2 regions of the Mesorhizobium humile genome follow, and region 2 is predicted to be linked to the other one. Evidence: predicted binding sites of a transcription regulator. Region 2 holds the regulator's gene; the other holds the start of a gene.
What was found. Region 2 encodes PhoB, which activates phosphate uptake and scavenging genes when phosphate is short. Its sites were predicted from a motif close to TGTCATNNANCTGTCAT; they were not measured.
Positions count from the first base shown of each region.

Region 1: the regulator PhoB is predicted to act here: its motif matches at 7,174-7,190, upstream of phnF (phosphonate metabolism transcriptional regulator PhnF).

Region 1 is NZ_JAVIIV010000015.1:76,142-91,841, reverse strand. It holds gene RFM52_RS21590 (UxaA family hydrolase) at 1-1,011, shown strand, start outside; gene RFM52_RS21585 (ABC transporter substrate-binding protein) at 1,358-2,353, shown strand; gene RFM52_RS21580 (sugar ABC transporter ATP-binding protein) at 2,510-4,063, shown strand; gene RFM52_RS21575 (ABC transporter permease) at 4,060-5,025, shown strand; gene RFM52_RS21570 (zinc-binding alcohol dehydrogenase family protein) at 5,090-6,106, shown strand; gene phnF (phosphonate metabolism transcriptional regulator PhnF) at 6,398-7,147, opposite strand; gene phnG (phosphonate C-P lyase system protein PhnG) at 7,271-7,732, shown strand; gene phnH (phosphonate C-P lyase system protein PhnH) at 7,732-8,343, shown strand; gene RFM52_RS21550 (carbon-phosphorus lyase complex subunit) at 8,345-9,460, shown strand; gene RFM52_RS21545 (hypothetical protein) at 9,463-9,636, opposite strand; gene RFM52_RS21540 (alpha-D-ribose 1-methylphosphonate 5-phosphate C-P-lyase PhnJ) at 9,696-10,610, shown strand; gene phnK (phosphonate C-P lyase system protein PhnK) at 10,607-11,383, shown strand; gene phnL (phosphonate C-P lyase system protein PhnL) at 11,700-12,407, shown strand; gene RFM52_RS21525 (DapH/DapD/GlmU-related protein) at 12,404-13,021, shown strand; gene RFM52_RS21520 (DUF1868 domain-containing protein) at 13,162-13,872, shown strand; gene phnC (phosphonate ABC transporter ATP-binding protein) at 14,046-14,903, shown strand; gene phnD (phosphonate ABC transporter substrate-binding protein) at 15,045-15,700, shown strand, end outside.
Region 2 is NZ_JAVIIV010000010.1:205,774-221,473, forward strand. It holds gene RFM52_RS17270 (RNA polymerase sigma factor) at 34-585, opposite strand; gene RFM52_RS17275 (NepR family anti-sigma factor) at 589-792, opposite strand; gene RFM52_RS17280 (response regulator) at 1,010-1,804, shown strand; gene RFM52_RS17285 (DUF1328 domain-containing protein) at 1,975-2,139, shown strand; gene RFM52_RS17290 (sensor histidine kinase) at 2,372-3,343, shown strand; gene RFM52_RS17295 (hypothetical protein) at 3,586-3,756, shown strand; gene RFM52_RS17300 (hypothetical protein) at 3,962-4,288, shown strand; gene RFM52_RS17305 (YMGG-like glycine zipper-containing protein) at 4,372-4,617, shown strand; gene RFM52_RS17310 (CHASE domain-containing protein) at 4,658-6,325, opposite strand; gene RFM52_RS17315 (ATP-binding cassette domain-containing protein) at 6,452-7,252, opposite strand; gene RFM52_RS17320 (sugar ABC transporter permease) at 7,264-8,616, opposite strand; gene xylF (D-xylose ABC transporter substrate-binding protein) at 8,870-9,910, opposite strand; gene RFM52_RS17330 (ROK family protein) at 10,277-11,518, shown strand; gene phoB (phosphate regulon transcriptional regulator PhoB) at 11,847-12,536, opposite strand; gene phoU (phosphate signaling complex protein PhoU) at 12,553-13,260, opposite strand; gene pstB (phosphate ABC transporter ATP-binding protein PstB) at 13,281-14,084, opposite strand; gene pstA (phosphate ABC transporter permease PstA) at 14,081-14,932, opposite strand; gene pstC (phosphate ABC transporter permease subunit PstC) at 14,936-15,700, opposite strand, start outside.

The sequences.
Region 1 (15,700 bases), on a different contig from region 2:
TGCGGCATGAGCGCCACCGGCGACGGCATGATGGTTCTGCACCGCACTTTGGCCGGCTATGCGCGCCACCCGAATTTCGGCGGCATCCTGATGGTGGGCCTGGGCTGCGAGGTCAACCAGCTCACCCTTTATGGTCAGAAGGGCGTCGCGGCGGGAAAACGCCATTTCAACATCCAGGAAGCCGGCGGCTCGCGCAAATCGGTCGAGCGGGCGATGGGCGTGCTGGCCGAGATCGCCGAGGAGGTCGGCCAATTGCATCGCGAGCCGATTCCGGTCTCGGAGATCGTCGTCGGCCTGCAATGCGGCGGCTCGGACGGCATGTCCGGCATCACCGCAAATCCGGCCTTGGGCGCCGCCGTCGACATCCTGGCCGGCTGCGGCGGCATCGGCATCCTGTCGGAGACGACCGAGATCTACGGCGCCGAGCATCTGCTTGCCTATCGCGCCGCCTCGCCCGAGATCGCCGCCAAGCTCGACGGCTTCGTGAAGTGGTGGGAGGACCATACCGCCAAGCACGGCGCCTCGATCGACAACAACCCATCGCCCGGCAACAAGCGCGGCGGCCTGACCACGATCCTCGAGAAATCGCTGGGCGCGGTCGCCAAGGGCGGCCAGACGCCGCTCAACGGCGTCTTCGGCTATGCCGAGAAGGTTTCGGGCAGCGGCCTGGTGTTCATGGACACGCCCGGCTACGACCCGGTCTCTGCCACTGGCCAGGTCGCCGGCGGCGCCAATGTCATCGTCTTCACCACCGGCCGCGGCTCCTGCTTCGGTTGCCGGCCGACGCCGTCGATCAAGGTCGCCACCAATTCGACCATGTATCACCAGATGGAAGAGGATATGGACGTCAATTGCGGTGTCATCGCCTCGGGCGAGAAGACCATCGCCGGCATGGGCCGCGAGCTCTTCGAGCTGATCATCGAGACGGCGTCCGGCCGCAAGACCAAGAGCGAGGCGTTCGGTTACGGCGACAACGAGTTCGTGCCCTGGCATCTCGGCGCGACGCTCTAGATCACGGACAACACGGCCACCGACGACGGGACCGGGCAACCTTCACGATCCTGCGATTTGGCTAGGGAATGAATATTCCATATTGACAGAATAATGGAATTAATGTTCCATGTTCAAGGGAGGAACGGAAGCGCGCTCGTATGCTGCCTGGGAGGGGAAGCCGGCTGAAGCCGACCAAACCCTATCCGGCAACACGTAAACGGCACCAGACACCGCTTGCATCGGCCACTGCGATGCACTATCAAAAAACGGCATCTGTTTTTTATTGATAAAGTTCTGTTTGGCTCGCGCCTATCCAGATGGAGCTTCCGTAAACCTTCACCAGGCGATTTTAGGGAGGAACCTAATGAAATTCGTGACCAGCCTTCTCAACCGCCGCGCTTTCGTGGCCTTGGCCGCCGCATCGATGCTTGCCGGCACGCTGCATTCCGCCCCTGCCTCGGCGGCCGACGTGACCATTCCGATCATCGTCAAGGACACAACCTCCTTCTACTGGCAGATCGTCCTGGCTGGCGCCCGCAAGGCAGGCAAGGATCTCGGCGTCAACGTGCCGGAACTGGGCGCGCAGGCCGAGACCGACGTGAACGGCCAGATCTCGATCCTCGAAAACGCCGTCGCCGGCAATCCGGCCGCCGTCGTCATCGCGCCGACCGAGGCCAAGGCGCTCGGCAAGCCGATCGACGAGGCCGCATCCAAGGTCAAGGTCATCGGCATCGATTCCAGCGCCGACTCCAAGGCCTTCACCTCCTTCCTCACCACCGACAACGTCCAGGGCGGCCGCGTCGCGGCTGACGGTCTGGCCGCCGCGATCGGCGCCGCCAATGGCGGTAAGGTCGAGGGCAAGGTTGCCCTGATCACCGCGCTCCCGGGCGCCGGCTCGCTCGAGCAACGCGCCCAGGGCTTCAAGGAACAGCTCAAGGCCAAGTATCCGGGTCTCGAGCTCGTTGCCGACAAATACGCCGACGGCCAGGCGACCACCGGTCTCAACATCGCGACCGACCTGATCACCGCCAATCCGGATCTGAAGGGCATATTCGCCTCCAACCTGATCATGGCGCAGGGCGTCGGCCAGGCGATCGCCGAGAACAACCTTGCCGGCAAGGTCGGCCTGATCGGTTTCGACAGCGACGAGAAGCTGATCAAGTTCCTCAATGACGGCGTCATCTCCGGCCTCGTCGTCCAGGATCCCTACCGGATGGGCTATGACGGCATCAAGACCGCGCTCGCCGCATCGAAGGGCGAAAAGGTCGAGGCCAATGTCGACACCGGCGCCAACCTGGTCACCAAGGCCAACATGAAGGACCCGAAGATCGACGCGCTGCTCAATCCGAAGCTCAAGTGAGATCTTCACGACAGTCGTTTCCGGGGCCTCGCGCCCCGGGAACATCCGCCGCGGCGGCTTGGAAATTCGACGCCTTGCGTTAGCTTGCGTTCAAGGTGCGCGATCAAGACGCATCGCTGCGGATCCAACAGTTGAGATCAATCTGGGAGGATTGTCATGACGTCGACGGCGCAGGAACTGCATCCGCACCCCACGCTGGAGCCTGGCAGGACGATCCTCGAGCTCAACGGCCTCGAAAAGCGCTATCCCGGCACGCACGCGTTGAAGCCCGTGCACCTTGCCTTCAAGGCGGGCGAGATCCACGCCATTGTCGGCGAGAACGGCGCCGGCAAGTCCACCCTCATCAAGCTTCTGACCGGCGTCATGCCGCGCACCTCGGGCGAGGTCGTCTGGGAGGGCAAGCCGGCGGCTTTGGCAACACCTCATGAAGCGATGGCGCTCGGCATCAACGCCGTCCACCAGGAGGTGGTGCTGTGCCGCCACCTCACGGTCGCCGCCAACATGTTCCTCGGCGAGGAGGAGTCGCGCTTCGGCATCCTTCAGCAGCGCGCCATGGTCAAGGACGCACAGAAGATCATCGACGATCTCGGCTTCGACCTGCCGGCGCATGTCGTTCTCGGCGACCTCACCATCGGCCAGCAGCAGCTGATCGCCGCAGCCCGCGCCACCGTGCGCGGCACGAAATTCCTGATCTTCGACGAGCCGACCGCCTACCTCACCCGCAAGGAGGCCGACCAGCTGTTCACGCTGATCCGCCGACTGAAGGGCGAAGGTGTCACCATCATCTACATCAGCCACCGCATGGAGGAAGTGTTCGAGCTCGCCGACCGCGTCTCCGTTCTGCGTGACGGCACCCTGGTCGGCACCCGCAACATCGCCGAGACCAACGAGCCCGAGCTGGTCAAGCTGATGATCAACCGCTCGATCGAGCAGATCTACCACAAGGAGCACTTCACGCTTGGTGCCGCGATCGTCGAAACGAAGAACCTCTCCGGCAAAGGCTTCGAGAATGTTTCTCTGACTGTCCGCGCGGGCGAGATCGTCGGCCTCTACGGCCTGATCGGCGCCGGCCGCAGCGAGTTCGTCACGACGCTTTACGGCCGCCACAGGAAATCGGCCGGCCAGATCCTGTGGCAAGGCAAAGAGGTCCAGGTCAATTCCGAGCACGACGCAATCCGGCTCGGCATGGCGCTGGCGCCCGAAAGCCGCCGCGACCAGGGCCTGTGCCTCAATTTGCCGGTCGGCATGAACCTCAACCTGCCGATCTACAAGCGCATTTCGAGCAACCTTCTGATTTCCGGCGCCAAGGAGAAGGCCGAGGCCGACCGCCAGATCGCCGACCTGCGCATCAAGACGCCGACGCGCCATGCGTTGGCCTCGAGCCTGTCGGGCGGCAACCAGCAGAAGATCGTCATCGGCAAATGGCTGGCGCATGGCGCCAAGCTGTTCATCTTCGACGAGCCGACAGTGGGCGTCGATGTCGGCACCAAGGCCGAGATTTACCGGCTGTTCAGCGTGCTCTTGTCGAAAGGCGCCGGCATCATCCTGATCTCGTCCTATCTGCCCGAGGTCTATGAGCTCGCCGACACGCTGCATGTATTCCGGCGCGGCAAGCTGGTCGCCACGCATGGCTTCCGCACTGCCGATCACGAGGAAATTCTCACGCAGGCGCTCGCCGAGAAACAAGAAAAACAGGGAGGTCAAACATGAGCACCGAGGCCATCGCCGCCGAAAAACCCAAGCGCAACTACAACGCCCTGTTCGGGCTGACGCTGCTGGCGCTGCTGGTTCTCCTGTGGGTCATCCTGTCGGTCGCGACGTCGAGCTTCGCCTCGGCCAACAACATTTCGAATCTGCTGCGCCAGGGTTCGATGATCGCCATCCTCGCAGTCGGCCAGACCTTCGTCATCATCACCGGCGGCATCGATCTTTCCGTCGGCGCGGTGGTCGGCTTCTCCACCGTCATCGCCGCAATGCTGATCAATGCCGGCGTGCCGGTCTTCGCCGCTATCCTGATCACGCTTCTGGTCGGCGTCGCCATCGGCCTGTTCCACGGTTTCGGCATCGTCAAGATGGGCCTGCCGCCCTTCATCATCACGCTGGCGACGCTGACATCGCTGCGCGGCATCGGACTGCTGATGACCAACGGCAATTCCATCTCGATCAACAACGACGCCTTCCAGGAGTTCTCGCGCAATTCCTTCGTCGGCGTCCCCAATTTGTTCTGGATGGTGATCCTTGTCGGCATCCCGGCCTACATCTTCCTGCATCACAGCCGCTGGGGCCGCTATCTGTTCTCGGTCGGCTCCAATGCCGAGGCGTCGCGCCTGTCCGGCGTCAACGTGCAGCGCACCATCTATATGGCCTATACGCTGTCCGGCCTGTGCGCGGCCTTCGTCGGCGTCCTGCTGGCATCCCGCATCGGCATCGGCAATCCGACCCAGGCCGAAGGTTGGGAGTTGCAGGCGATCGCCTCGTCGGTGATCGGCGGCACCTCGCTCTTCGGCGCGGTCGGGTCGGTGCACGGGCCGCTGCTCGGCGCTTTCATCCTCGCCACCATCAACAACGGCGCCAACCTGCTCAACGTCAACGCCTTCTGGCAGCGCATCATCACCGGCGTGCTGATCATCGTCATCGTCTACTTCGACGGTCTGCGCCGTCGCGGCAAATGAATCCTCCCTGAAACTCCGCGCCGGCCCGGTTCGACCGAGGCCGGCGCTCTTTTTTGGATTGCCCATGAAAGCCGTTGTCTGCCGCTCGCCCGGCGAGCTTGTCCTCGAAGACCGCGCCGCCCCAGCTACGCCGCCGCCCGGCTGGGCGCGCGTCGCGGTCAGCCATGTCGGCATCTGCGGCACCGACTACCACATCTTCGAAGGCAAGCACCCCTTCCTGGCCTATCCGCGCATCATGGGCCATGAGGTTTCCGGCACCATCGTCGAGAAGGGCGAAGGCGTCGATCTCGCGGTCGGCGAGCCGGTGATCATCAACCCCTATCTTTCATGCGGCAAATGCATCGCCTGCCGGCACGGCAAACCGAATTGCTGCGTGAAGATCGAGGTGCTGGGCGTGCATCGCGACGGCGCCATGTGCGACGAGATCCTGGTGCCGGCGCAAAACCTCTACCCGACGAACGGCCTGTCGCTGGCCGACGCTGCGACGGTGGAATTCCTGGCCATCGGCGCGCATGCGGTGCGCCGCTCGCTCGGTCAGTCCGGCCAGCGCACGCTGGTCATCGGCGCCGGCCCAATCGGCCTTGGCACGGCGATCTTCGCGCGCATCGCCGGGCTGGATGTCAGCCTGCTCGACATGAGCGCTGAACGTCTCGGCTTCGCCGAAAAGGAACTCGGCTTTGCCCCGCTGGACAGCTCGAAAGCGGCGGCCGCCGACCTGGTGCGGCAGGCGACCGGCGGCGAAGGGTTCGACCTTGTGTTCGACGCGACCGGCAACACCCAATCGGTGCAGTCGGCCTTCGCCCATGTCGCGCATGGCGGCACGCTGGTGCTGGTCAGCGTCGTCAAGGACGACATCACCTTCTCCGACCCCGAATTCCACAAGCGCGAGATGACGCTGGTCGGCAGCCGCAACGCGCTGAAAGCCGATTTCGACCATGTCGCGGCCTCGATCCGCAACGGCTCCGTGCCGTTGAACAAGCTCGTCACCCATCGCACCACGCTCGACGGAACGCCGCGCGACCTCGCCAGATGGACGCATGAGAAATCGGGGCTGATTAAGGCGGTTATCGAGGTCGGCTGAGCGCCGGCACGGAGATCTCGGCTCTGGATTCCTGGCAAATCGCGGCATTGGCGATTGGCCGAAGCGTTTGTGCCTCGTCATCCACGGGCGGAGCAAGGAGCGTAGCGACGCGCGCAGACCCGAGGACCCATTCCGTGACGCCAACGCGTTGCGACGATCCAGAATTCTGCTCCGCTGCACTCTACGATTAAGATAACGGAATGAATCCCCGGGTCTGCGCTCCGCTTCGCGTCGCTCCGCCCGTGGATGACGACCTCACTGGGCTATCGTCCTGGATGACCGCGTTGAAGGCTAATCGTTGGCCAATAGCCTGAGCTCCACCCGCTCCGCGGGAAAGCGCGACTCCGCGAACTGGATCGGCTGGCCATCGAGCGTGACGTTGACGGCGACGGTGACCAGCACGATGGCGCCCGGCTGCAGATCGAGCGCTGCAAGGTCGTCGGCATCGGCATGACGTGCCGACAGCACGGTCGATTGCCGCAGATAATCGTTGATGCCGAAACGCTTGAGCGAGGCGGTGATCGATCCCGTCTCCGCCATTGCGTCCTCGATGCCGGCGAAGCGCTGGGCGTCGAACCAGGTCGTCGCGCGCGATACTGGATGACCATCGGCCTCGCCACGCGTCTCCAGGCAAATGACGGCCGCGCCCTTGGCGATGCCCAGCGCCTCGGCGATGCGCCGGCTGGCCGGCTCCGTGGATGATGACAAGAGCGCGATGTGCCGCTCGCTCGTCTGCCCCTGCAGCCCGGTCGAGAAGCGCGTGCGCGCGCCGATCGGATAGGACAGCCGTTTGCGCGACAGGACGAAGGTGCCGCGTCCCTGCTCGGCCTTCAGCACGCCTTCCTGCACAAGTGCTGCGATGGCGCTGCGCACCGTATGGCGGTTGACGCCGTAGCGCTCGGCCAGTGCGACTTCGGGCGGCAGCGCCGCATTCTCGGCGAAATCGCCGCTTGCGATCCCCTGCAATATCTTGTCGGCGATCTGCCGCCACAGCGACACGCCGTTACGCCTTTCGATACTCGCCGCCAGTCCAGTCACCATCGCCCCCCAAGCATTTTTCCCGCCCTTGTCATCCACCCGTCATGGACTCCCGTTACGAGGTGAGTATAATTTGTATAGTTGTCTATATCAATAGACAAATTTGTGCATGCAAGGAGCGATGCCATGCGAGGACAGGAAGCGCGCGAGCAGGCCGGGCGAAAGGCCTTGATGGCGACGCTGGCGCATGCCGCGGCCGATGAGATCGCCCGTCTGTGGAGCGAAGCGGACCTGCCTTCCGAGGCGGAGCTTTTGCGAGGCCCGGAGACCGGATTGGTGACGGTGCGCGGGCGGATCGGCGGCGGCGGCGCGCCGTTCAATGTCGGCGAGGCTACGGTCACCCGCGCCACGGTGCGGCTGCCGTCGGGCCAAGTCGGCCATTCCTATGCGCTCGGCCGCGACAAGGGCAAGGCAAAACTGGCGGCAATCGCCGACGCGCTCTGGCAGGACCCGGCACATCGCGAAGCGGTCGAGACGAAGCTCGCCGCGCCCTTGCGCGCGGCGCTCGATGCTGCGCGCGAAACAAAGCGCGTCGAAACGGCGGCAACGAAAGTGGATTTCTTCACCATGGTGCGCGGAGAAGACTGATGAACATCGCCACGCAATCGATCGACGGCGGTTTCGCCGAGCCGGTCTTCGACGCCCAGGCCGTGTTCCGCGCCATCATGGACGCGATGGCGCGCCCCGGCACCGTCCAGGAGCTGCCGCAGCTCGCCCGCCCGCCGGCGCCGTTGTCGGCGACGGCAGGCGCGGTCGCGCTGGCGCTCTGCGACAACGACACGCCGGTCTGGCTCGACCACGCGCTGCTGGCGGAGGCCTCGGTCAAGGCCTGGCTCGGCTTTCACACCGGCGCGCCTTTGGCCAACACGCCGGCCGACGCGCATTTCGCCTTTATCGCCAATCCGAAGGAGATGGCGGCGATCGACGGTTTCTCGCAGGGCACGCAGGAATATCCTGACCGCTCGACGACGCTGATCCTGCTCACCGGCGATCTCGGTTCCGGCCCGACGCTGCTGCTCGAAGGCCCCGGCATCGAGAAGACGGCGATGATCGCGCCGACCGGCATGCCGCGCCATTTCGTCGAGCAGTGGAAGCAGAACAACCAGCGTTTCCCGCGCGGCGTCGACATCATCCTGGCGGCGCCCGGCAGCCTCGCCTGCCTGCCGCGCACCACCCGCATCAAGTCGATGGAGGCATGACATGTATGTCGCGGTGAAAGGCGGCGAGGCCGCCATTGCCAATGCGCACCGCCTGCTTGCCGATCGCCGCCGCGGCGACCGCTCGGTGCCGGCGCTGCGCCTCGACCAGATCGTCGAGCAGCTGGCGCTCGGCGTCGACCGCGTGATGAGCGAAGGCTCGCTCTATGATCGCGAGCTCGCAGCACTCGCCGTCGTCCAGGCGCGCGGCGACATGATCGAGGCGATCTTCCTGGTGCGCGCCTACCGCACCACGCTGCCGCGCTTCGGTTACACCAATCCGGTCGATACCGGCGCCATGCAGCTCGAACGGCGCATATCGGCCACGTACAAGGACCTGCCGGGCGGACAGGTGCTCGGCCCGACCTTCGACTATACCCACCGGCTGCTCGATCCCGAGCTTGCCGCCGGCGCCGAGGTCGAAACACCCGCGCAGCGTCCAGCCGAGGCTGAGGCGATGCCGCGCGTCTCCGCGATCCTCGCCCATGAAGGGCTGATCGAGGCCGACGGCGACATGCCGCTGGACCATGTGCCCGGCGACATCACGCGCGAGCCGCTGCAATTCCCGATGGCACGCGACATCCGCCTGCAGGCGCTATCGCGCGGCGACGAGGGCTTCCTGCTGGCGCTCGGCTATTCGACGCAACGCGGCTATGCCCGCAACCACCCCTTCGTCGGCGAAGTACGCATCGGCGAGGTCGCGCTGGAGCTGGACGTGCCCGAGCTGCCTTTCGCCGTGCCGCTCGGCTCCATCCGCGTCACCGAATGCCAGATGGTCAACCAGTTCAAGGGCTCGGCCAAGGCGCCGCCACAGTTCACGCGCGGCTACGGCCTTGTCTTCGGCCAGAGCGAGCGCAAGGCGATGGCGATGGCGCTGTGCGACCGGGCGCTGCGCGCCGGCGAGCTCGGCGAGGACGTCGTCGCCGCCGCGCAAGACGAGGAATTCGTCATCTCGCACTCCGACAATGTCCAGGCGACCGGCTTCGTCGAGCACCTGAAGCTGCCGCATTATGTCGACTTCCAGGCCGAGCTCGGCCTGGTCCGCCGCATGCGCGCCGAATACGAGGCACGGGAGAACGAGGACAAGGCCGCCGAGGAGAAGCGGGAGGCTGCGGAATGATCCTAACGTCCGCCGCCACCGAACCACAGGCCGATATAGCCACGCGCGCCGGCAACGGTCTCGCCGCGTGGCGGCGCCTTTGGCGCGGGCAGAACCATCTTCCACAGCACAAAGGCCACGATGCCGGCAAACACCAGCAGCAGCACGCCAAGATGCATCCAACCGGTAGAGTCCATTCGGGCGCCCTCCCGCCTCTTTGGCGCCAAATCCCTAGCACGAAGCGGACGTGATCGCCATGACCGACATCGCCACCTACAACTTCGCCTATCTCGACGAGCAGACCAAAAGGATGATCCGTCGCGCCATCCTGAAGGGCATCGCCATTCCCGGCTACCAGGTGCCTTTCGCCTCGCGCGAGATGCCGATGCCCTATGGCTGGGGCACCGGCGGCGTCCAGGTCACCGCCTCGATCATCGGCCCGGATGACGTGCTGAAGGTCATCGACCAGGGCGCCGACGACACCACCAACGCCGTCTCGATCCGCGCCTTCTTCAAGAAGGTCGCCAAGGTCGCCGTGACCACCGAAACCGCGACGGCGACCATCATCCAGACCCGCCACCGTATCCCCGAGCATCCGCTGACGGCGGGCCAGGTGCTGGTCTTCCAGGTGCCGATCCCCGAGCCGCTGCGCTTCCTCGAGCCGCGCGAGACCGAAACGCGAAAAATGCATGCGCTGGAGGAATACGGCCTCATGCATGTGAAGCTCTACGAGGACATCGCCAAGCACGGCCGCATCGCCACCACCTACGCCTATCCGGTCAAGGTCGAGGGCCGCTATGTGATGGACCCCTCGCCGACGCCCAAATTCGACAATCCGAAGATGCACCGCTCGCCTGCCCTGCAGCTGTTCGGCGCCGGCCGCGAGAAGCGCATCTATGCGGTGCCGCCCTTCACCGATGTGGTGAGCCTCGATTTCGAGGATCATCCTTTCGAGGTGCAGACCTTCGACCAGCCCTGCGCGCTGTGCGGCGCAGAAAATGTCTATCTCGACGAGGTCATCCTCGACGACCATGGCGGCCACATGTTCGTCTGCTCGGACACCGACCACTGCGAAAAGCGGCGCGACGATGGCCATCACGGTCACCTTGCCCCCGAGACCCATCTTGCCCCCAAGACCCACCCCGCCGAGAAAACGGAGCCGGCTAAATGAGCGACGAACCGCTGCTGCGCGTCTCCGCGCTGTCCAAGTTCTACGGCTCGCGCGTCGGCTGCGAGAATGTCTCCTTCGACCTCTGGCCGGGCGAGGTGCTGGCGGTGGTCGGCGAGTCCGGCTCCGGCAAGACGACGCTGCTCAACTGCCTGTCGACCCGGCTGCTGCCTTCGTCCGGCACGGCCAGCTACCGCATGCGCGACGGCCAGTGGCGCGAGCTCTACCGCATGAGCGAGGCCGAGCGCCGCTTCCTGATGCGCACCGACTGGGGTTTCGTCCATCAGAACCCGGCGGACGGACTGCGCATGACGGTATCGGCCGGCGCCAATGTCGGTGAACGGCTGATGGCGGTCGGCGACCGCCACTACGGCAAAATCCGCGCCACCGCCGTCGACTGGCTGTCGCGTGTCGAGATCGACGAGGACCGCATCGACGACGAGCCGCGCGCCTTTTCCGGCGGTATGCGCCAACGCCTGCAGATCGCCCGCAACCTGGTCACCGGCCCGCGGCTGGTGTTCATGGACGAGCCGACCGGCGGCCTCGACGTCTCGGTGCAGGCACGCCTGCTCGATCTGTTGCGCGGGCTGGTGACCGATCTCGGCCTTGCCGCGATCGTCGTCACCCACGACCTCGCCGTGGCGCGGTTGCTGTCGCAGCGCATGATGGTGATGAAGGACGGCCGCGTCGTCGAAAGCGGCCTCACCGACCGCGTGCTCGACGATCCGCGCGCGCCTTACACGCAGTTGCTTGTTTCCTCGATTTTGCAGGTGTGATGATGGCGCCGGGTCACCCTCTTTCAGGCTATTCATTGAACTTTGGAGATTGGCGAAACCGCCCGACACAGCCCCTTCTCCCCGTCACTATACGGGGAGAAGTACCCGGCAGGGCGATGAGGGGCGGCGCTGACTTGGCGAGAAGGCGCGCCGTGGACGCCAACCTCGCCCCGTTAGCTTCGGTTTGCGCAGAGCGACTCCTCAGCCGGGCTCCGGCGCTGCCCCTCATTGTCCTGCCGGACATTTCTCCCCGTATAGTGACGGGGAGAAAGGGCTGTACCCTCCCGCCGACACACGACAACCGGAGCACCTTCTAATGCCCACCCCTCTCGTCGTTTCCGACGTCGCCAAAAGCTTCACCATGCATCTGCGCGATGGCGTCACACTGCCGGTGGTGACGGGTGTCTCCTTCTCGATCCGCGCCGGCGAATGCGCCGTGCTCGGCGGTCCGTCGGGTGCTGGAAAAAGCTCGATCCTGAAGATGCTCTATGGCAACTACGCCGTCGACGAAGGCCAGATCATCGTCCAGCATGGCGGCGGCCTGATTGACCTCGCCTCCGCCAGCCCACGCACCGTCCTTTCCGTGCGCCGCCACACCATCGGCTATGTCAGCCAGTTCCTGCGCACCGTGCCGCGCGTTTCCGCGCTCGACGTCGTCGCCGAACCGCTGGCCGAGCGCGGCGAGGACAGGGAAAGCGCGCGGGCGAAGGCGCGTTCGCTGTTGGCACAGCTCAACCTGCCGGAAAAGCTCTGGGCCTTGCCGCCCGCGACCTTCTCGGGCGGCGAGCAACAGCGCGTCAACATCGCACGCGGCTTCATCACCGAGCATCCAATCCTGCTGCTTGACGAGCCCACCGCCTCGCTTGATGCCAGGAACCGCGATGTCGTGGTCGAGCTCATCGCCGCAAAGAAGGCGGCGGGCGTTGCCCTGCTCGGCATCTTCCACGACCTCGACGTGCGCGACGCCGTCGCCGACCGCGTCATCGATGTCACTGCCTTTGCCGCAGGGAAGATCGCTGCATGAGCAAAAAACTTTCGGAGGCGCCGCTGATCCATCCGACGGCGCAGGTCGAAAACTCGACCCTCGGCCGCTGGACCGAAATCGCCGAGCGCTGCCGCGTCGCCGAATGCGAGCTCGGCGACTATTCCTACATGATGCAGGACTGTGCCGTGTGGTGCGCGACCATCGGCAAGTTCTCCAACATCGCGGCGAGCGTTCGCCTCAATGCCACCAACCACCCGACCTGGCGGCCGACGCTGCACCATTTCACCTACCGCGCCTCCGACTATTGGGATGACGCCGAGCATGAAAGCGAGTTCTTTGCCCAGCGCCGCGCCAGGCGCGTCATCATCGGCCACGACACCTGGCTCGGCCACGGCTCGACCGTCCTGCCCGGCGTCACCGTCGGCGACGGCGCGGCTGTCGGCGCCGGCGCCGTGGTGTCGAAAGACGTCGCGCCCTACACCATCGTCGGCGGCGTGCCGGCAAAGCCGATCCGCGAGCGTTTCGACCGCCGCACCGCCGAGCGCTACCAGGCGCTTGCATGGTGGGATTGGGACCACGCCCGCCTGCGCGCCGCGCTGGATGATTTTCGCGAGCTGGAGGCCGAGGCGTTTCTGGAGAAATATGGCGGCTGAAGATCGTGAATGGTGAATGGTCAATAGTGAATGGCAACGAAGCTCTTCTTCCCACCATTCACCATTCACCATTCACCATTCACCATTCATACCCTTGACACATGACTCGGACAGGACGCCATCTCCCCCAGGAGATCGCCATGCTCGACACGATCAGACCTTCGCTCGCCGGGTTTTTCGAAGGCACCAATCCGACGCCGCCCACCCATCTCGGCACCCGTTACGACACGGCTGGCAACTTCCTCGTCGAGCCCGGCAACACCGTCGTCTGCCATCTGGTCGAAGGCTCGCCTTCGCAAGCTGCCATCATCGAGGTGCGCGAGCGCATCCGCGCCATGCCCGACGCGGATCGCCTCGCCTTCACGCCGATCTCCAGCCTGCACATGACGCTGTTCCAGGGCATCATCGAGTATCGGCGGCGCCTTCCCTACTGGCCGTCCGACGCGCCGCTCGATACGAGCATCGACGACATGACCCAGCTCTATCTCGACCGCCTACAGGGTTTCGAAGGCCGCGGCGCGTTCAGCGTCAAAATTGTCGAAGTGGTGCCGACCGGCCTGACGGTTGCGGGCGCCACAGAGGAAGACCGGCTTGCGATGAAAGCCTGGCGCGACGCGCTGTCAGTGCCGTTCGGCTACCGCCATCCGGACCACGACACTTATGTCTTCCACATCACCTTCGCCTACCAGATCCGCCGTCTCGCCGACGAACAGGCGGCAGCCTGGCAGGACCTGTTCGACGACTGCCCGTCATTCCTCGATCGCGAAGCTCCCGTGATCGAGCTCAGGCCCCCGGCCTTCTGCAGTTTCAAGGACATGAAGCATTTCGAGGAATTGCTGGTGCTTGGTTGATCCGGATGCATGTCGCCCAAAAGTGCGCGGCGATTTTGGGGTAACGACATGCATGAACAAGGATGGCCTGTGACTCGTAACAAAACTGACATCAATCCGACACCGCAGCTTCATCGGCCTGCGCTAGCGAAGCTTAACAGACCTGCAAAAGCGCGACGGACTGGAGTTTTGGTATGTCAGCATCATCGGCCACGCTCGAAATCCGCGGCGTAACCCGACGATTTGGCAAGAATACCGCCGTCAGCGACATCAACATCTCGATCCCGCGCGGTCAGATGGTCGGCATCATCGGCCGCTCGGGCGCCGGCAAGTCGACGCTTTTGCGTATGATCAATCGTCTCATCGATCCCAGCCAGGGGTCGATTTTTTTTGACGGCGCCGAGGTCTCCAGCCTGCAGGGTTCGCCGTTGCGCCGCTGGCAGCGCGACTGCGCCATGATCTTCCAGCAGTTCAACCTCGTGCCGCGTCTGGACGTGCTGACCAACGTGCTGCTCGGCCGCCTCAACCACCGCTCGACGGTCTCCAACCTGCTCGGCATGTTCACGCGCACCGAATGCGCCGAGGCGGTGGCCGCGCTCGAGCGCCTCGACATCGCCCGCACCGCGCTGCAGCCGGCCGGCACGCTGTCCGGCGGCCAGCAGCAGCGAGTCGCGATAGCCCGCGCCATGATGCAGCAGCCGAAAGTACTTCTGGCCGACGAGCCGATCGCCTCGCTCGACCCGCTCAACGCCAAGGTGGTGATGGACTCGCTGCGCGACATCAACCTGCGCGAAGGCATCACCGTCGTCACCAATCTGCACACGCTGGACACCGCGCGCGCCTATTGCACCCGCATCATCGGCATGGCCGCCGGCAAGGTCGTCTTCGACGGCGCCCCGGAAGACCTCGACCGCAACGCCGTGCGCACGGTCTATGGCGCCGATGCCAGCGGCGCCGAGATCTCCGAGGCCATCACGTCGACCAGCGTGACCATCAAGCCGAAGATCACCGCATCCGCCGGACCGCTCGAACCAGCCTTTCCTGGCTACTGAGCCCACCGCCCTGGCCCATTCGGTCCGGGCAAATCGTGGATTTCAGCAGAGCAACCCGGATCGCCCGCCAGCGTCAACGGCAAGACTTGAAAAATCAGAACGCCGCCGGCGCGCAGCCGGAACAACAGGAGAGAGATCGAAATGTTCAGAAAGATGGTTTTTGGAGCAGTTTCGCTGCTCGCCATGGCGGCAAGCGCCGCGCACGCCGCTGACATCAAGGAATTCCGCGTCGGCATCCTCGGCGGCGAGAACGAGACCGACCGCCTGCGCAACTACCAGTGCCTCGCCGACCACCTGAAGTCGGAATTCGGCTTCGAGAAGGTGTCGCTGTTCCCGGCCGCCGACTATGACGGCGTCATCCAGGGCCTGCTCGGCGGCACGCTCGACTTCGCCGAGCTCGGTGCCTCCGGCTATGCCAGCGTCTATCTCAAGGACCCGAAGGCCGTCACCCCGATCCTCACCACCAAGCAGACCGACGGCTCGACCGGCTATTATTCGATCGGCCTGGCGCTGAAGACCTCCGGCATCACCGACATCAAGTCGGCCAAGGGCAAGAAGCTCGGCTACGCCGATCCGGACTCGACCTCGGGTTACCTGATCCCGCTGACCCAGATTCCGAAGGACACCGGTGCTTCGAACGAGACCTACTTTGCCTCGACCCAGTTCAACGGCGGCCATGAGAACAACGTGCTCGCCGTGCGCGACGGCAAGGTCGACGTTGCCGTGGACGATTCCTCGGGCATCGGCGACTTCAAGAACGGCTACACCTCAGGCACCTTCCACAAGGAAGTCGCCAA
Region 2 (15,700 bases):
AGAAAACCGCTGCGCACTTTTCTTGGAATTGCTCTAGGCTGCGTTCGAACCTGTCACCTGCGCAGAGATCGCGTCGGGGCCGAACTCGTCCTCTCCGGAAATCTTGAGGATCTCCTGCAGCCTGGCGCGCGCCCGGCTGACGCGGCTCTTGATCGTGCCGACCGCGCAGCCGCAGATCTCGGCGGCTTCTTCATAGGAGAAGCCGGACGCGCCGATCAGGATGATGGCCTCGCGCTGATCCTCGGGCAGTTGCTCGAGCGCGCCGCGGAAATCCTTGAGGTCGAGCTGGCCATGCTGAGCCGGATGAACGGCAAGCCTGGCCGTCATGATGCCGTCGCTGTCCTGCACCTCGCGGCCGCGCTTGCGCATCTGCGAATAGAATTCGTTGCGCAGGATGGTGAACAGCCAGGCCTTCAGATTGGTGCCTGGCTGGAAGCTTTCATGCTTGTCCCACGCCTTGACCAGCGTTTCCTGGACGAGATCGTCGGCCCGGTCGGCATTCTGCGTCAGCGACACGGCAAAAGCCCGCAGGCTCGGGATCGCACCGAGCAGCTCGGTCTTGAAGCTCTGGGATACCGCCGCCATGCCTCAGTCCTTTTTCTGGGCAGGTTCGGTCTGTTCCAGTTGGCTGAGCAACTGAGCGAAACGGTCCGGGACATGGTCCGAGACCAACTCGTCATAATACTGCTTGAGCTTGCGGGCTATCTCGGAGTTTGCCCCCAGCGGATTGCCGTCCCCGTTCCAATGCCTGCTTGCGGCATCAGCCATCTGTTTCTTTGTCATTTCTTTCATAGTAGCCCTAGTTTCCAGCGCCTGAACCGCTCTTCGACTTCAAACCACAACGCAAGCGGAACCTTCGTCTGGTTGCCCATCCCGACCCCCGAAACGCCCGCCTGCTAATTTAGTTCCACAGCCGGCGGAACTTTTTCCGAAAGCCGGCGTTTGATTTCCGGGGCTTGCAATCAGTGCGGCCTTGAACGTGCAACGTCATCTGAGGGAGACGTCAACAATGGGTTTGTCCGCTACCATCGCTCCGCATCTTCCGTTCCTGCGCCGCTTCTCGCGGGCGGTATCGGGATCGCAGGAGAGCGGTGACGCGCTGGTCGCCGCGATGCTGGAAGCCATCATCGCCGACACCAATATCTTCCCCGAAGCCTCGAGCGACCGCATCGCGCTTTACAAGGTTTTCGCCAGGCTGTTCACGTCCGTGGCCATCCGCGTGCCGCAGGAACAGGCGCAGACAGCCTGGGAGCAGCGGGCCGCGGCCAATCTTAACGCGCTCGCGCCCTTGCCGAGGCAGGCTTTCCTTCTGGTTGCCGTCGAGGGCTTCAGCGAGGACGAGGCGGCGGAGATCCTCGATGTCGACGAGGATGAGTTCTCGGAGCTGCTTGCCCAGGCGAGCAACGAGATTTCCCGGCAGGTCGCGACCGACGTGCTGATCATCGAGGACGAGCCGCTGATCGCCATGGACATCGAGGAGATGGTCGAAAGCCTCGGCCACCGTGTGGTCGGCACGGCGCGCACGCATGCCGAGGCCGTGGCCGTGTTCGGCAAGACGCGGCCGAAAATGGTTCTTGCCGACATCCAGCTCGCCGACGGCAGCTCGGGCATCGAAGCCGTCAACGAGATCTTGTCCTCGACGCCGGTACCGGTGATCTTCATCACCGCCTTCCCGGAACGCCTGCTGACCGGCGAACGGCCCGAGCCGGCCTTCCTGGTCACCAAGCCGTTCAATCCCGACATGGTCAAGGCTCTGATCAGCCAGGCCCTGTTCTTCGATCGTCAGGCCAAAGCCGCCGCCTGATCCCTTCCGAAGCTTGGGACTTCGAGCGTCATGCTAGGCCTTCGCGCCGCGCGTGACGCTTGGCCGTTTGCGGACTGAAAAGCCCATCGAGGGGATCGTCTTTTTCAGCAAATGGTGGAACAAACGACACCGAACCACGTTCTTTTCCCGACGTAAGAAGGAGACGCATCATGCTGTACTGGGCGCTCGTATTTCTCGTAGTTGCGATCATCGCTGGCGCGCTTGGGTTCGGCGGCATTGCCGGCACATCGGCGGGCATCGCGCAGATCCTGTTCTTCATCTTCCTCGCCTTCCTGGTGATTTCGCTCATCGCAGGCCTCTTCCGGAGAGCCTGACCGCAACACTGGAAGCCGCACCCCTCAAACGGTTTCCAGCCACCGCCGGGCGGAGCTTCAAAAGAGCACCGTCCGGCGGACCGTTTTTGGAGAGCCCTGCAATTTCGGGGTGGTGACCATGCGGAACCAGTTGCGGATTGAGCCGTTCAAGGACCGAGCGGGGATGTTTCCAATGCCTTCCAAGGGTCCCACGAAGGACAGGGTTGAGAAGGAGAACAGTGAAGTGATCGCGATGCATCCTTCCGAAAGCGGGATGCAGGTCGGGCGTGCCTTGCTTCACGCCCTGCACAATGCCGGGATTTCGGTTCTCTACCAGGATCGGCAGATGAAGACGGTCTGGGCGCGCAACATGAACGCGCCCTGGGCGGCCGAAACCGCCGACGGCAAGGACTTGCTCTCGCCGGCGCAGGCCGAACGCATAAGGGCCGCCAAACTCAAGGTAATCGAATCCGGCAACGCGGACCAGCTTGAGCTCAGCATTCCGGGAAGCCAGGGCGTGCGCTGGTTCCAGCTTTGGATCGATGCCGACCGTGGCGACGCCGGCGACGTCCTCGGCGTCGTCACGACGATGGTGGAAACGACGGAGCAGAAACGCCGCGAGCAGACGCTTAAGGCATTGCTGCGCGAAGTCAGCCATCGATCGAAAAATCTCCTCGCCATCATCCAGAGCATCGCCACCCAGACCGGACGCTATACGGAGACGCTCAGTGAGTTCCTGGCGCGATTTCGCGGCCGGCTGCAATCGCTCGCGTCCTCGCAGGATCTGGTCACATCCTCCAACTGGCGAGGAGCGGCGCTGCAGGAGCTCGTATCCGGCCAGGTCGGCCGCTACAGCAGCGATCTGGCCCAGAGCCTGCGGTTCGCGGGCGAAAATCCTTATCTCAACCCCAATGCCGCCCTGCATATCGGCCTGGCGATGCATGAGCTGGCCGTGAATTCCGTGAGCTATGGCGCGCTGTCCCGGCCGGATGGCCATGTCGAGGTTCGCGCCAGGCTCGAGGCCGAAAACGGAATCGCGCCCAACCTTTTGCTGACCTGGACGGAGGTGGTCGGCGCCGCGCCGCGCAATGAGAAGCGCTTCGGCAGCGTGGCGCTGGAACGCGTCGTGCCGATGTCGCTGAACGGCTCCGCGACGCTGGAGATCGGCAAGGACCGCATGGAATACCGCCTCACGGTCCCGCATGGGAATTTCGAGACGGATTGATGGCGCCGCCGACGGCGCGAGAGCAGCTCCCAGGAAAGGCGCTTGGCGATCAGGCTCGGCGGCTTCGCCGTAGCCAGGCTCGGCGGCTTCGCCGTAGCTATCCGCCCGGAATTGCGCCGAAACGGAGCCTTGCCGGCCAAGGTCTTAACCGGCTGTTCACCATAAAGTCCGATCCTGTGTATCCGGCTAACGATTTGCCGGAAACCCGTCCGCGCCCCCGGCGCGCGATCTGAGAGAGTGGAATGATGGTTGCCGACATGAACAGGCTGGAGCAGGCCGCCCGCGTCTCGATGAGCGGCTTCCAGGAAGCCGAGCCGCCGCCGGCGCCACATTCATCCCTTCTTCTTCTCCGCCTTGGCGCGATCGCGCTTCTGGCCGCCGTGGCCTTGACCGCGGCCTGGCAATTGTTCTGACCCGCATGCGGCTTTGACGCCCAGGCTTTAAAGCATGTCTCCCGAAAGTGGGCCGGTTTCGGGACAAAGACATGCTTAAAATCAAAAACTAAAGCAGGTCGCGTGAATCTTTTTTTACGCGACCGGCTTTGGGAGCGCTTCAGGCTCGGGCCCCGGAACTTTTGTCCGCCGAGAATCGTTGTTTGCGGCGAGAGGTTTGGAGCCCATGGAACACATCGCCGCATTGCTCTTCGTCGTCGGCTGTTCCAGCTCGATGACCGACTGCCGCGAACTCCAGGTGCCGGTCAGCGTCTTCGAGACCGAGCAGGCCTGTACGGCCGAAAGGCCTTTCGCCCTCGGCGACCTGCAGGGCCAGGCTCCCCGCATCATCGGCAAATGCCTCGCCGTCGATCCGGCGCGGGAGGATGATTACGACCAGATCGTCTGGAACGTGAAACCCGACGGCACGCTGGTCGCATCCCTGGAGGTTTCCGGCATGCTTGTCGCGTCGAACCGTGAGCGCCCCGAAAAAGACTATGTTAGGCAACAGTAAAATCGGACAGGCAAAGCCCGGTTTTTCATGCTAAATGATTGCCGGCACTGCCAAAAGTGAGGACAAAAGTGAGGAGCAATTCTATGCGGAAGATGATCATTGCCATGGTTGCCGTGGTTGCTGTCAGCGGCTGCACCACGACCGAGCAGGATGTCGTCGGTGGCGGCCTGATCGGCGCCGGCGTGGGCGGCCTGGTCGGTGGCGGCAAGGGTGCGCTGATCGGCGCGGCCGTCGGCGCCGGGTCTGGCCTCCTGGTTCGCAACCTGCGCAACGGCTATTGCCAGTATCGCGATCATCGCGGCCGGATCTACACGGCTCGCTGTAACTAATACCGGAAGAGAACCGGAGGCCGGCAACCGGCCTCCGGTTTCAAACCGCTGGTTGGCTCGCCATCGGGGACATTTTGGCCGCTGACGCGGTCAGCGGAATTTTGATTTCCACCTTCAATCCTTCGGCCTGATAGTCGCGCGCGATCGTTCCGCGCAACTCGCGCGTGACGTTGAGATCGATCAGCTTGGTGCCGAAGCCGGTCTTGGCCGGCGCTTCCAGTTTCTTCTGACCCGCCTCGCGCCAGTTCAGGACCAGCGTCCGCTCCCGGCCGCGACCTTCGTCGACGCTCCAGTCGACCTTGAGGGCGCCGACGGAACTGCCGGCTTCGCCATATTTCAGCGCGTTGGTGGCGAGTTCGTGGAAGGTCAGCCCGAGCGCCTGCGTCGTCGTCTCGTCGAGCAGCACTTCCGGGCCTGACAAGACACCTGCGGGAAGGTCCTTGCCGAACACCTGCCCGAGCTCGATGCGCAGCAGGTCGCCGAGATCGGCTTTCTGCCAGCGCGAGCGGGTGAGCATGTCTTGCGAAGCCGCCATGGCCTGGAGGCGCGCCGAGAACGATGCCGAAAACTCCTTGACGTCGGTGGCCTGCGAGGCCGTCTGCCGCGCGATCGCCAGCACGCGGGTGATCGAATTCTTGATGCGGTGCTTCATCTCCTGCAGGATCAGATCCTTCTCCAGCAGGCTCTTTTCGGTCGCCTCGTGCAGCGCCGATTTCGCGTCATAGGCACGTTCCTGATAGCGCGCCACCAACGCGATAGCGCCGGCAGCCAGAAGGCCGAACAACCCGAGCATCACCGGAATGGCGCGTGAGGACGGCGGCTCGAAGGCGCTTGTCGGCCTGAACAGCACGGTCCAGGGCCGGCCCGCGACGACGATATCGCGACGCGCCAGAAGTTTCGCGCCGATGCGTTCCGCCGGCGGTGCTTCAGAACGGAAAAGCAGATTGCCGCCCTCCGGCTTGCCGTCAAAGACCTCGACATTGACCGGCAGCAGCGGCGAGCGGCTGAGCGCGACCTGGAACAGGTCCTGGGCTCGGAACGCCGCGTAGAGGAAGCCGGCGGTCGAAGAGCGGCTTGCATTGATGACCTCGGGCGCGGTTTCGACGTTCAGCCGCACGAAGACCAGGAAGCCCGTGAAGGTCTGCGCCACGCCGGCGCCCTGTCCGAGCTGGACCACGCCGCTCGCATGCTGCCGGTCGTCGGCCATCGCCTTTTCGATCGCCGCGCGCCGCACCGGCTCGGTGAACATGTCGAAGCCGATGATCGACTGGTTGGACGTATCGAGCGGCTCGAACAGCACGATGGGCGTGCGCCATTGCTCGGTCGTTGCGGGATAGACCGGATGCGCCGTCCCGAGGTCGTGCAGGATGTCGCGTTCGACCGCCGCCTCGTCGCCGGTCTTGGCGAGCCTCAGGAAGCCGATCCCGCGCAGCCCCGCGAAATTGTCGCTTATGTCGAGCGCGGTGAAGAAGGCTTTGAATTCGCCGCGCGTGATGTCGCCGTTGCGGGCATCGAACAGTGCCTGCGTCGAACGCAGCAGCGACAGATGCAGGTCGATGCGGCTTTCGATGCGGTTGAGCGCGTCGTCGGCGGTCCCCTCGAACTTGATCCGCGCCGCCTCCTGCGTCGCGAAATAAGCGAACCCCGCCATCGTCAGGCTGATCAGCGCGACGGCGACGAAGGCAACGATCGGAAAGAGCTTCTTCAAATCAGCGATGCGGCCCGTGGACGGTCGACGACCTTTATGGGCAAGTCTCCGCGCCAACACAATGGCGCGGCCAAATCATCACAGGGGCTGGTACATCACGCAGCCGTTAATTAGCCGGCTATCCGTTCATGCCGCGATCTTCAGCGCGCCTGGACCCGGGATGGCGCCTGGCGGGCATTTGCCCAGGATGATCATGCCGAGCACCTCGTCCTGGGTGACGTCGGTCGTGCGCGCGGTGCCGACCACCTGGCCGTTCTTCATCACGCAGACCCGGTCGGCGAGTTCGAACACGTCGTGGATGTCGTGGCTGATCAGGAAGATGCCGATGCCGTCGGCCTTGAGCTGCTTGACCAGTTCGCCGACCTGCGCCGTCTCTTGCGGGCCGAGCGCCGCCGTCGGCTCGTCCATGATCAGGATGCGGGCGTTGAACAGGATCGCGCGCGCGATCGCCACCGACTGCCGCTGTCCGCCCGACAGCTTGATGACAGGCTCCTTGAAGCGCTGGAAGCGTGGATTGAGCCGGCCCATCACCTTGCGCGCCTCGGCTTCCATGGCGACGTCGTCCAGCGTGCCCCAACCCGTCATCAGCTCGCGGCCGAGGAACAGATTGGCGGCGGCATCGACATTGTCGGCCAGCGCCAGCGTCTGGTAGATCGTCTCGACGCCGTATTTCTTGGCGTCGCGCGGATTGGAGATCGAAGCCTCCTCGCCATTGATGAAGATCTGCCCGCTGTCGCGCTTGTAGGCGCCGGACAGGATCTTGATCAGCGTCGATTTGCCCGCGCCATTGTGGCCGAGCAGCGCCATCACTTCGCCGGGGAAAAGATCGACCGAGGCGTCGTCGACGGCGCGGATGCCGCCGAAGGCGATCGAGATGTTGCGCATGTCGACCAGCGGAACGCCGGCGGGAGCGGATTTTTCAGCCATGCTCGTTCTCCTCAGACCCGCTTGCGATAGATGGTGTCGAGCCACACCGCGACGACCAGCACGGCGCCCACGACGATGCTCTGCAGCGGCGAATCGACGCCGAGCAGCACCATGCCGGACTGCAGCGACTGCATCAGAAGCGCGCCGAGCATCGCGCCGAGCACGGTTCCGGAGCCGCCGGCGAGCGAGGTGCCGCCGATGACCGCCGCGGCGATGACCAGGAGTTCGTCCAGCGTTCCGAGCACGTTTGTCGAGGAGTTCTGCCTGGCCGACGAGATCGCCGCCGCGATCGTCGCCAGCACGCCCATGATCATGAACACCTTCATGGTGATCCAGCGCGTGTTGATGCCGGCGAGGTTGGCTGCTTCCGGATTGCCGCCGATGGCAAAGACATAGCGGCCGAAGCGCGTGCGCTTGGTGACGAAGGTCATGATCAGGCCGACGGCGACGGCCATCAGCACCGGAATGGCGATGCCATGCGCGATGAACAGCCCGCCTTCGGGAACGGTGATGTTGTTGGCGGCGGCGTAGCGGTTCACGATGCCGACCGGCCAGGGATAGGAATTGGCGAGCCACACTGCGCCCAGGATGACCGCGCAGGTGACGGTGGCGAGCAGCGTCTCGGCCCAGACCGGACGCAGCGGGAAGCGGAAGCGCTTGCGCTGCACGCGGCCGTTGAAATGCATGAAGATGACCGCCAGGCAGGCGGCGATGCCGACGGCCCAGCTCCACTTGGCGCCGATCGAGCCCGCCGGGCCGCCGCCCATCAGCTGGAACGTGGCGTCGAGCGGCGCCACGGTCTGGCCGCTGGTGACCCACCAGGCAGCGCCCCGCCATACCAGCAATCCGCCCAGCGTGACGATGAAGGCCGGCACTTCGAGATAGGCGATGATGAAGCCCTGGAAGGCGCCGATGATGAGGCCGAGCGCCAGGCCGATCAGCAATGCCAGGACCCAGATCCAGGGATTGCCCAATTCAAGCCCGACGAAGCGAACCAGGAAATGCACTTGGGCAAAGCCCATGACCATGCCGATCACCCCTTCGGCCGATCCGACCGACAGGTCGATGTTGCGCATGACGATGACCAGCACCATGCCTGAGGCCATGATCGCCACGGCCGAAGTCTGAACCGACAGGTTCCACAGATTGCGCGGCGTCAGGAAGGTGCGGCTGTCGAAGTCGAGCGGATTGACGCCGAGGCGCAGGCTGGAAATCACGTGCAGCCCGACCCAGATCAGCAGCAGCGCGCCTATCATGCCGAGCATGCGGGTATCGATCTCGGTTGCCTTCAGGAACCTGGCGACAGCGCCAAGTTCCGACGCGCGCGCGGTGTCCGCCGATTGGGTAGACGTCGTATCGGTCATGATTTCCTCCCGCCGGCCTGCCCGTCTGACGCGGATGCCTGGCCAAGCCTAGAAGCTATCCGCCAGAGGCGGAAACACAAATCTTTTTGAGAAAACGCCGCGGCTTCAAAGCAATCCCAGGAAAAGTGCGTGGCGGTTGGGATCGGCGACTTCGCCGTAGCTTCCCGTCCGGGATTGCGGCAACAAGGAACTGGAGCGGTTCATCGAACCGCTCCAGGCCGCGGCGCAGGATTTTGATCGAGAGCCGGCAAACTTAGTTGCAGACCTTGACGCTGCCGGCGGCAACGCCAGCGCAAACTTCGTCCTTCTTGATCCAGCCGGCGTCGATGACGACGTTGAGATTGTCCTTGGTGATCGCGATCGGGGTCAGGAACAGCGACTTGACGGTGTTGCCGCCAGGCGTCGTGAAGTCCTTGGCGCCGGCGATGTCGCCCATCTTCTTGCCGTTGGCGAGCTGCGAGGCGATCTCGGCGGCGTTCTTGCCAAGCTCGCGCGCGTCCTTCCACACCGACACGGTCTGCGTGCCGAGCGCGATGCGGTTGAGCGCCGCGTGATCGCCGTCCTGACCCGAGACCGGAACGGTGCCGGCCAGGCCTTGCGCCGTCAGCGCCGCTACGACGCCGCCGGCGGTGCCGTCATTGGCCGCCACGACCGCGTCGACCTTGTTGTCGTTGGCGGTCAGGAACTGCTCCATGTTCTTCTGCGCGTTGGCCGGCAGCCAGCCGTCGGTATAGGCCTCGCCGACATTCTTGATCTTGCCGCTGTCGATCGCCGCCTTGAGCACTTCCATGGAGCCCGAGAACAGGAAGTCGGCGTTCGGATCGGAACCCGAGCCCTTGATGAAGACGTAGTTGCCTTCCGGCTTGGCCTTGAACACCTCGCGGGCCTGCATGCGGCCGACTTCCTTGTTGTCGAAGGTCAGGTAGAAGACGTCCTTGTTCTCGATCAGGCGGTCATAGCCGACGACCGGAATGCCTTCGTCGAGCGCCTTCTGCACCGCCGGACCGATGGCCGAGGCATCCTGAGCCAGGATGATCAGCGAATTGGCGCCCTGCGAGATCAGGCTTTCGACATCGGTCAGCTGCTTGCCCGGATTGGACTGCGCGTCGGCCGAAATATACTTGTCGCCGGCGGCCTCGATGGCTGCCTTCATCGCCGCTTCGTCGGTCTTCCAGCGCTCTTCCTGGAAATTCGACCAAGAGACGCCGATCACCTTGTCCTTCGCCTCGGCGACCGACGCCAACGTCAGCGACATGGCAACGCCCGCCAGGATGGCGGCTGCGAATTTCTTCATGATATCCTCCCTGCGCTCTGTGCGGCGCGACCCAGACTGGCCCGAAGGCCGGTAAAGAGGCTTTTTTTCGAGCCTCAAAAAAATAGTGATCCAGCAAAACGACGCTGTCAACTGCGATTCTGATGGGTTTTGATGGGTCCGAACATTTTTTTCGACACCCGCAATAAATAATGACATGGACCTTGGCTTCTGCCAGTATCCAGAAGCAATTCCAGGAAAAGTGCGCAGCGGTTTTCCGCCCGGAATTGCGTCAGAACAAAAGACAGACGGTTCGCCGTTTCCGCAAATGGTGAACCGTCTGGCGTGTCAACGCTAGGCCATGGCATCATCACAAGGCCGCGATGACCGGGGAGGACGTGCGAAGACATGTCGGTCGGAATCCGTCACGACGATTTGCGCCGGCGCAACCGCGCCATGGTGATTTCGGCCGTGCGCCGCGCCGGCCAGCCTTCGCGCACGGAGATTGCCGCCACCACCGGGCTCAGCCACTCGACCATTTCGGCGATCTCCGCCGATCTGATCCAGGAAGGCATTCTCACCGAGAGCAAGGCCAGCGAGCCGACGGCGCTGAAACGCGGCCGGCCGCAGATCGGCCTGGCGCTGAACCCCGAAGCCGCCGCGGTGCTGACCGTGGTCTTGTCGCTGAACTTCCTGTCGGTCGCCGTGATCGATTATGCCGGCCAGGTGGTCGCCGAGGAGCAGCAGCGCTTGGACACGCTTGTCATGCCCCGCGACGACTTGATCGGCGAATGCGTGGCGATCGTCCGGCGCCGGCTGCAGGATCCCGACCTCGACGTGAGCAGCGTCGCCCGCCTCGCCATGGGCATCCAGGGCATCACCGATTCCCACGCACGGGCCATGCTGTGGTCGCCGATAACGCCGCTGACCGACATTCCTTTCGCCGACATCCTCGAGCAGGAATTCGGCATCCCCGCCACCATGGAGAACGACTGCAACATGATGGCGGTGGCGCTGCAATGGCGCGACCCCGAGCGCTATCGCGACGACTTCATCGCCATCCTCCTGTCGCACGGCATCGGCATGGGTCTGGTGCTGAAGGGCGCGCTGTTCACCGGCACGCATTCCTCGGGCGGCGAATTTGGCCACATGATCCACCGCCCGGGCGGCGCGCTTTGCCGCTGCGGCCGGCGCGGCTGCGTCGAGGCCTATGCCGGCAATTACGCGATCTGGCGCAGCGCCATGAAAATGAGCGAGGACGCCGAGCCGGTCGACGTCGGCGACGCCGACATGCGAGCCCTCGCCGCCAAGGCGCGCGAGAAGGACGGCCCCGAGCGGGAGGCTTACCGTCGGGCCGGCGAGGCGCTTGGTTTCGGTCTCGGCAGCCTGTTCGCCCTCATCGACCCGGCGCCCGTGGCCATGGTCGGCGTCAGCGCGGCCGCCTTCGACCTGATCGAGCCGGCGCTAAGGGCGGCGATCGCCCAGACCGCGGGCGGCCAGCACTCGGAATCGATCTCCTTCGACACCGAGCCTAACGAGCTGCCGCTGATCCGCGAAGGCTGCGCCATGCGCGCGCTGACCTTCGTCGACCAGGAGATTTTCGCGCCGGGCATGCAGGCAAGAGCGGGCAGCGGAAAAAACGTGGCCTGAGCGGCTTTGAAGTGACCGCTGGTCGCTGAGGACAGCAGCAGACGCTTGAGATTAGCGATGGCCCCGCAGCTTCGTCATTCCAGGGCGAAGCAGGAGCGAAGCGACGCAGCGCAGACCCTGGAATCCATGCCGTTACTTCGATCGTAGGCGCAGCGGAGCAGAATTCTGCACCGCCCCGGCGCGTCGAAGTCACGGAATGGATCCTCGGGTCTGCGCTGCGTCGCTACGCTCCTTGCTCCGCCCGTGGATGACGACGCTAGAAGCGTCTCGGCTAATCACCATCGCAGATGCCGGGAGCGGAGCCCGTCAGCGCTTCCGCGCCCTATCCCTAATCCTCCCTGATCGCGTAACCCGCCCCGCGAATGGTTCGGATGACGTCGGGCATGCGGCCGTTGTTGACCGCCTTGCGCAGGCGGCCGACATGGACGTCCACCGTGCGCTCGTCGATATAGATCGTCTCGCCCCAGACATTGTCGAGCAGTTGGCTGCGCGAGAACACGCGGCCAGGATGCCGCATCATGAATTCGAGCAGGCGGAACTCGGTCGGGCCGAGCCTTATCTCGCTCTTCTTGCGGTAGACGCGATGCGACTCGCGGTCGAGCACGATGTCGCCGACCTTGAGCACGCTGGACAGCACCTCCGGCTTGGCGCGGCGCAGCAGCGCCTTGACGCGCGCCATGAATTCCGGCGTCGAGAACGGCTTGACCAGGTAGTCGTCGGCGCCGGTCGAGAGCCCGCGCACGCGGTCGCTTTCTTCGCCCCGCGCCGTCAACATGATGATCGGCAGCCGCTCGGTCTCGGGCCGCATCCTGAGGCGCCGGCAGAGCTCGATGCCGGAAACCGCCGGCACCATCCAGTCGAGCACGAGCAGGTCGGGAACGTTTTCCTGAAGGCGGATTTCGGCCTCGTCGCCGCGGGTCACCACTTCCACCTGGTAACCCTCGGATTCGAGATTGTAGCGGAGCAGCACCCCCAGCGGCTCCTCATCCTCCACCACCATGATGCGTGGCGCGATCATCGGGGTAACCTTCTCGTCAGGCCGCCGGCGCCGACATTGCCGTCTCGTCCTGCTTGGGACGGTTGGCGGGCAATTGCGTACCGGTGAGCACATAATAGGCGTTCTCGGCGATGTTGGTCACATGGTCGCCGATGCGCTCGAGATTCTTGGCGCAGAACAGAAGATGCGTGCAAGCGGTGATGTTGCGCGGATCTTCCATCATGTAGGTCAACAGCTCGCGGAAGACGGACGTGTATTTGACGTCGATGCGCTCGTCGTCGTTGCGCAGCTTGGCCAGCGCAGTGGCGTCGCCCACCATATATTCCTGGGTCACGGCCTGGACCTGGATCAGCACCAGCTGCGCCATGGAATCGATCGAATGCGTGAGGTCGCGCGGCGCGGTGCTGACGCCGACCGCGCCAACGCGCTTGGCGATGTTCTTGGCAAGATCGCCGATGCGTTCGAGATCGCCCGCCATGCGGATCGAGCCGACAACGTTGCGCAGGTCGTCCGCCATCGGCTGCCGCTTGGCGATCAGCGTGATGGCGCGGTCGTCGAGCTCGCGCTGGCGCGCGTCCATGATGGCGTCGTCGGAGACGACGCGCTGCGCCAGCGCATTGTCGGTTTCGAGCAGGGCCCTGGTCGCGCCGCCGACCATGGAGCCGGCCAGATCGCCCATGTCGTTGATGAGCCGGCTGATCTGCCTCAGATCCTCGTCGAAGGAAGCGACGGTATGTTCGGCCATGATGATGTCCTCGTATGAACTCAGCCGAAGCGGCCGGTGATGTAGTCCTGCGTGCGCTTTTCGCGCGGCGAGGTGAAGATCTTCTCGGTCCGGTCGAACTCCACCAGCTCGCCCAGATACATGAACGCCGTCTGCCTCGACACGCGCGCCGCCTGCTGCATGTTGTGGGTGACGATGACGATCGTATAGTCGGCCTGCAACTCGTCGATCAGTTCCTCGATCTTGGCGGTCGACAGCGGATCGAGCGCCGAGGCCGGCTCGTCGAGCAGGATGACCTCGGGCTTCACCGCCACGGTGCGGGCGATGCACAGGCGCTGCTGTTGGCCGCCGGAAAGGCTGAGGCCGCTGGCGTTGAGCTTGTCCTTGACCTCGTTCCACAGCGCGGCGCGCTTCAGCGCCGACTCGACGCGGCTGTCCATCTCGGCCTTGCTGATCTTCTCATACAGCCTGACGCCGAAGGCGATGTTCTCGTAGATCGACATCGGGAACGGCGTCGGCTTCTGGAACACCATGCCGATCTTGGTGCGCAGCAGGTTGAGGTCCTGCGAGCGGTCGAGGATGTTCTTGCCGTCGAGCAGTACCTGGCCCTCGGCACTCTGCTTCGGATAGAGCTCGTAGATGCGGTTGAGCACGCGCAGCAGCGTCGACTTCCCGCAGCCCGACGGGCCGATGAAGGCGGTCACGCTGCGCTCCGGCAAGGACAGGTTGATGTCCTTCAGCGCCTTCGATTGGCCATAGTAGAAATTGAGGTTCTTGACCTCGATCTTGGCCTTCTCGACGGTCGTGTCGGCTACGTTCAGGTCGGTGGACAACATCGGTTTCATCTGTCCTCTCTGCGTCCGGTCAGGCTGCGGGCGATGATGCTCAGCCCGAGAACCGTAAGGGTGATTATGAGTGCGCCCGTCCAGGCCAGCTGCTGCCATTCCTCGTAAGGGCTGAGGGCGAACTGGAAGATGGTCACCGGCAGGCTGGCCATCGGGGCATTGAGATTGCTCGACCAGAACTGGTTGTTGAGCGCGGTGAAGAGAAGCGGCGCCGTCTCGCCGGAGATGCGGGCGATCGCCAGCAGGATGCCGGTCACGATGCCGGACAGGGCCGCGCGGTAGGCGACCGAGCGGATCACCACCCAGCGTGGCGCGCCGATGGCGGTGCCCGCTTCGCGCAGCGCGTTGGGCACGAGGTTCAGCATGTCCTCGGTGGTGCGCACCACGACGGGGATCACCAGGATCGACAGCGCGACGGCGCCGGCAATCGCCGAGAAGTGCCCCATCGGCCGTACCATCAGCTCATAGACGAACAGGCCGATGATGATCGATGGCGCCGACAGCAGGATGTCGTTGATGAAGCGCACGATCGTCGTGAGCTTCGAGAAGCGCCCGTACTCGGCCATGTAGGTACCGGCCAGCACGCCGATCGGCGTGCCGACTATGATGCCGATGATGGTCATGACGATGCTGCCGTAGATGGCGTTGAGCAGGCCGCCGGCGTCGCCGGGCGGCGGCGTCATCTGCGTGAACACGGCCAGGTTCACCCCGGAGAGCCCCTTATAGAGCAGCGCCCCGAGGATCAACGCCAGCCAGGCGAGGCCGATGCCCGCCGCGACGACGCACAGCGCCATCATCACGGCGTTCTTGCGTTTGCGGCTTTGGTGAAGCGATGCGGCAGTCGACATCGGTCAGGCTCCCGTGCGGCTATCGATGCGCAACAGCATGTAGCGTGCGAGCGCGAGGATGATGAAGGTGATGATGAACAGGATCAGGCCGAGCGATACCAGCGAGGACGTATAGAGATCGCCGTCGGCCTCGGTGAATTCGTTGGCGATGGTCGCCGAGATCGTCGTGCCCGGCGCAAACAGCGAGGCGCTGATGCGGTGCGCGTTGCCGATGACGAAGGTGACGGCCATCGTCTCGCCGAGCGCGCGGCCGAGGCCGAGCATGACGCCGCCCATGATGCCGACGCGGGTATAGGGGATGGTCACGCGCCGGGTCACTTCCCAGGTCGTGCAGCCGATGCCGTAGGCCGATTCCTTCAGCACCGCCGGCACCGTGTCGAACACGTCCTTGGTGATCGAGGTGATGAAGGGCAGCACCATGATGGCGAGGATCAGCGACGAGGTCAGCAGGCCGATGCCGTAGGGCGGGCCGGCAAACAGGCTGGAGAGCCCCGGTATGCCGTGGAAAATATAGATGATGAAGGGCTGCACCGTCGTCTGCAGGAACGGCGCGAAGACGAACAGGCCCCAGATGCCGTAGATGATCGAGGGAATGCCGGCAAGCAGCTCGACCGCAATGCCGATCGGCCGCCTGAGAGGACGCGGGCAAAGCTCGGTCAGGAAGACGGCGATGCCAATGCCGATCGGCACGGCGATGAGGATGGCGATGGCCGAGGTGACGATGGTGCCGTAGATGGGCGCCAGCGCGCCGAAATTCTCGGTGACCGG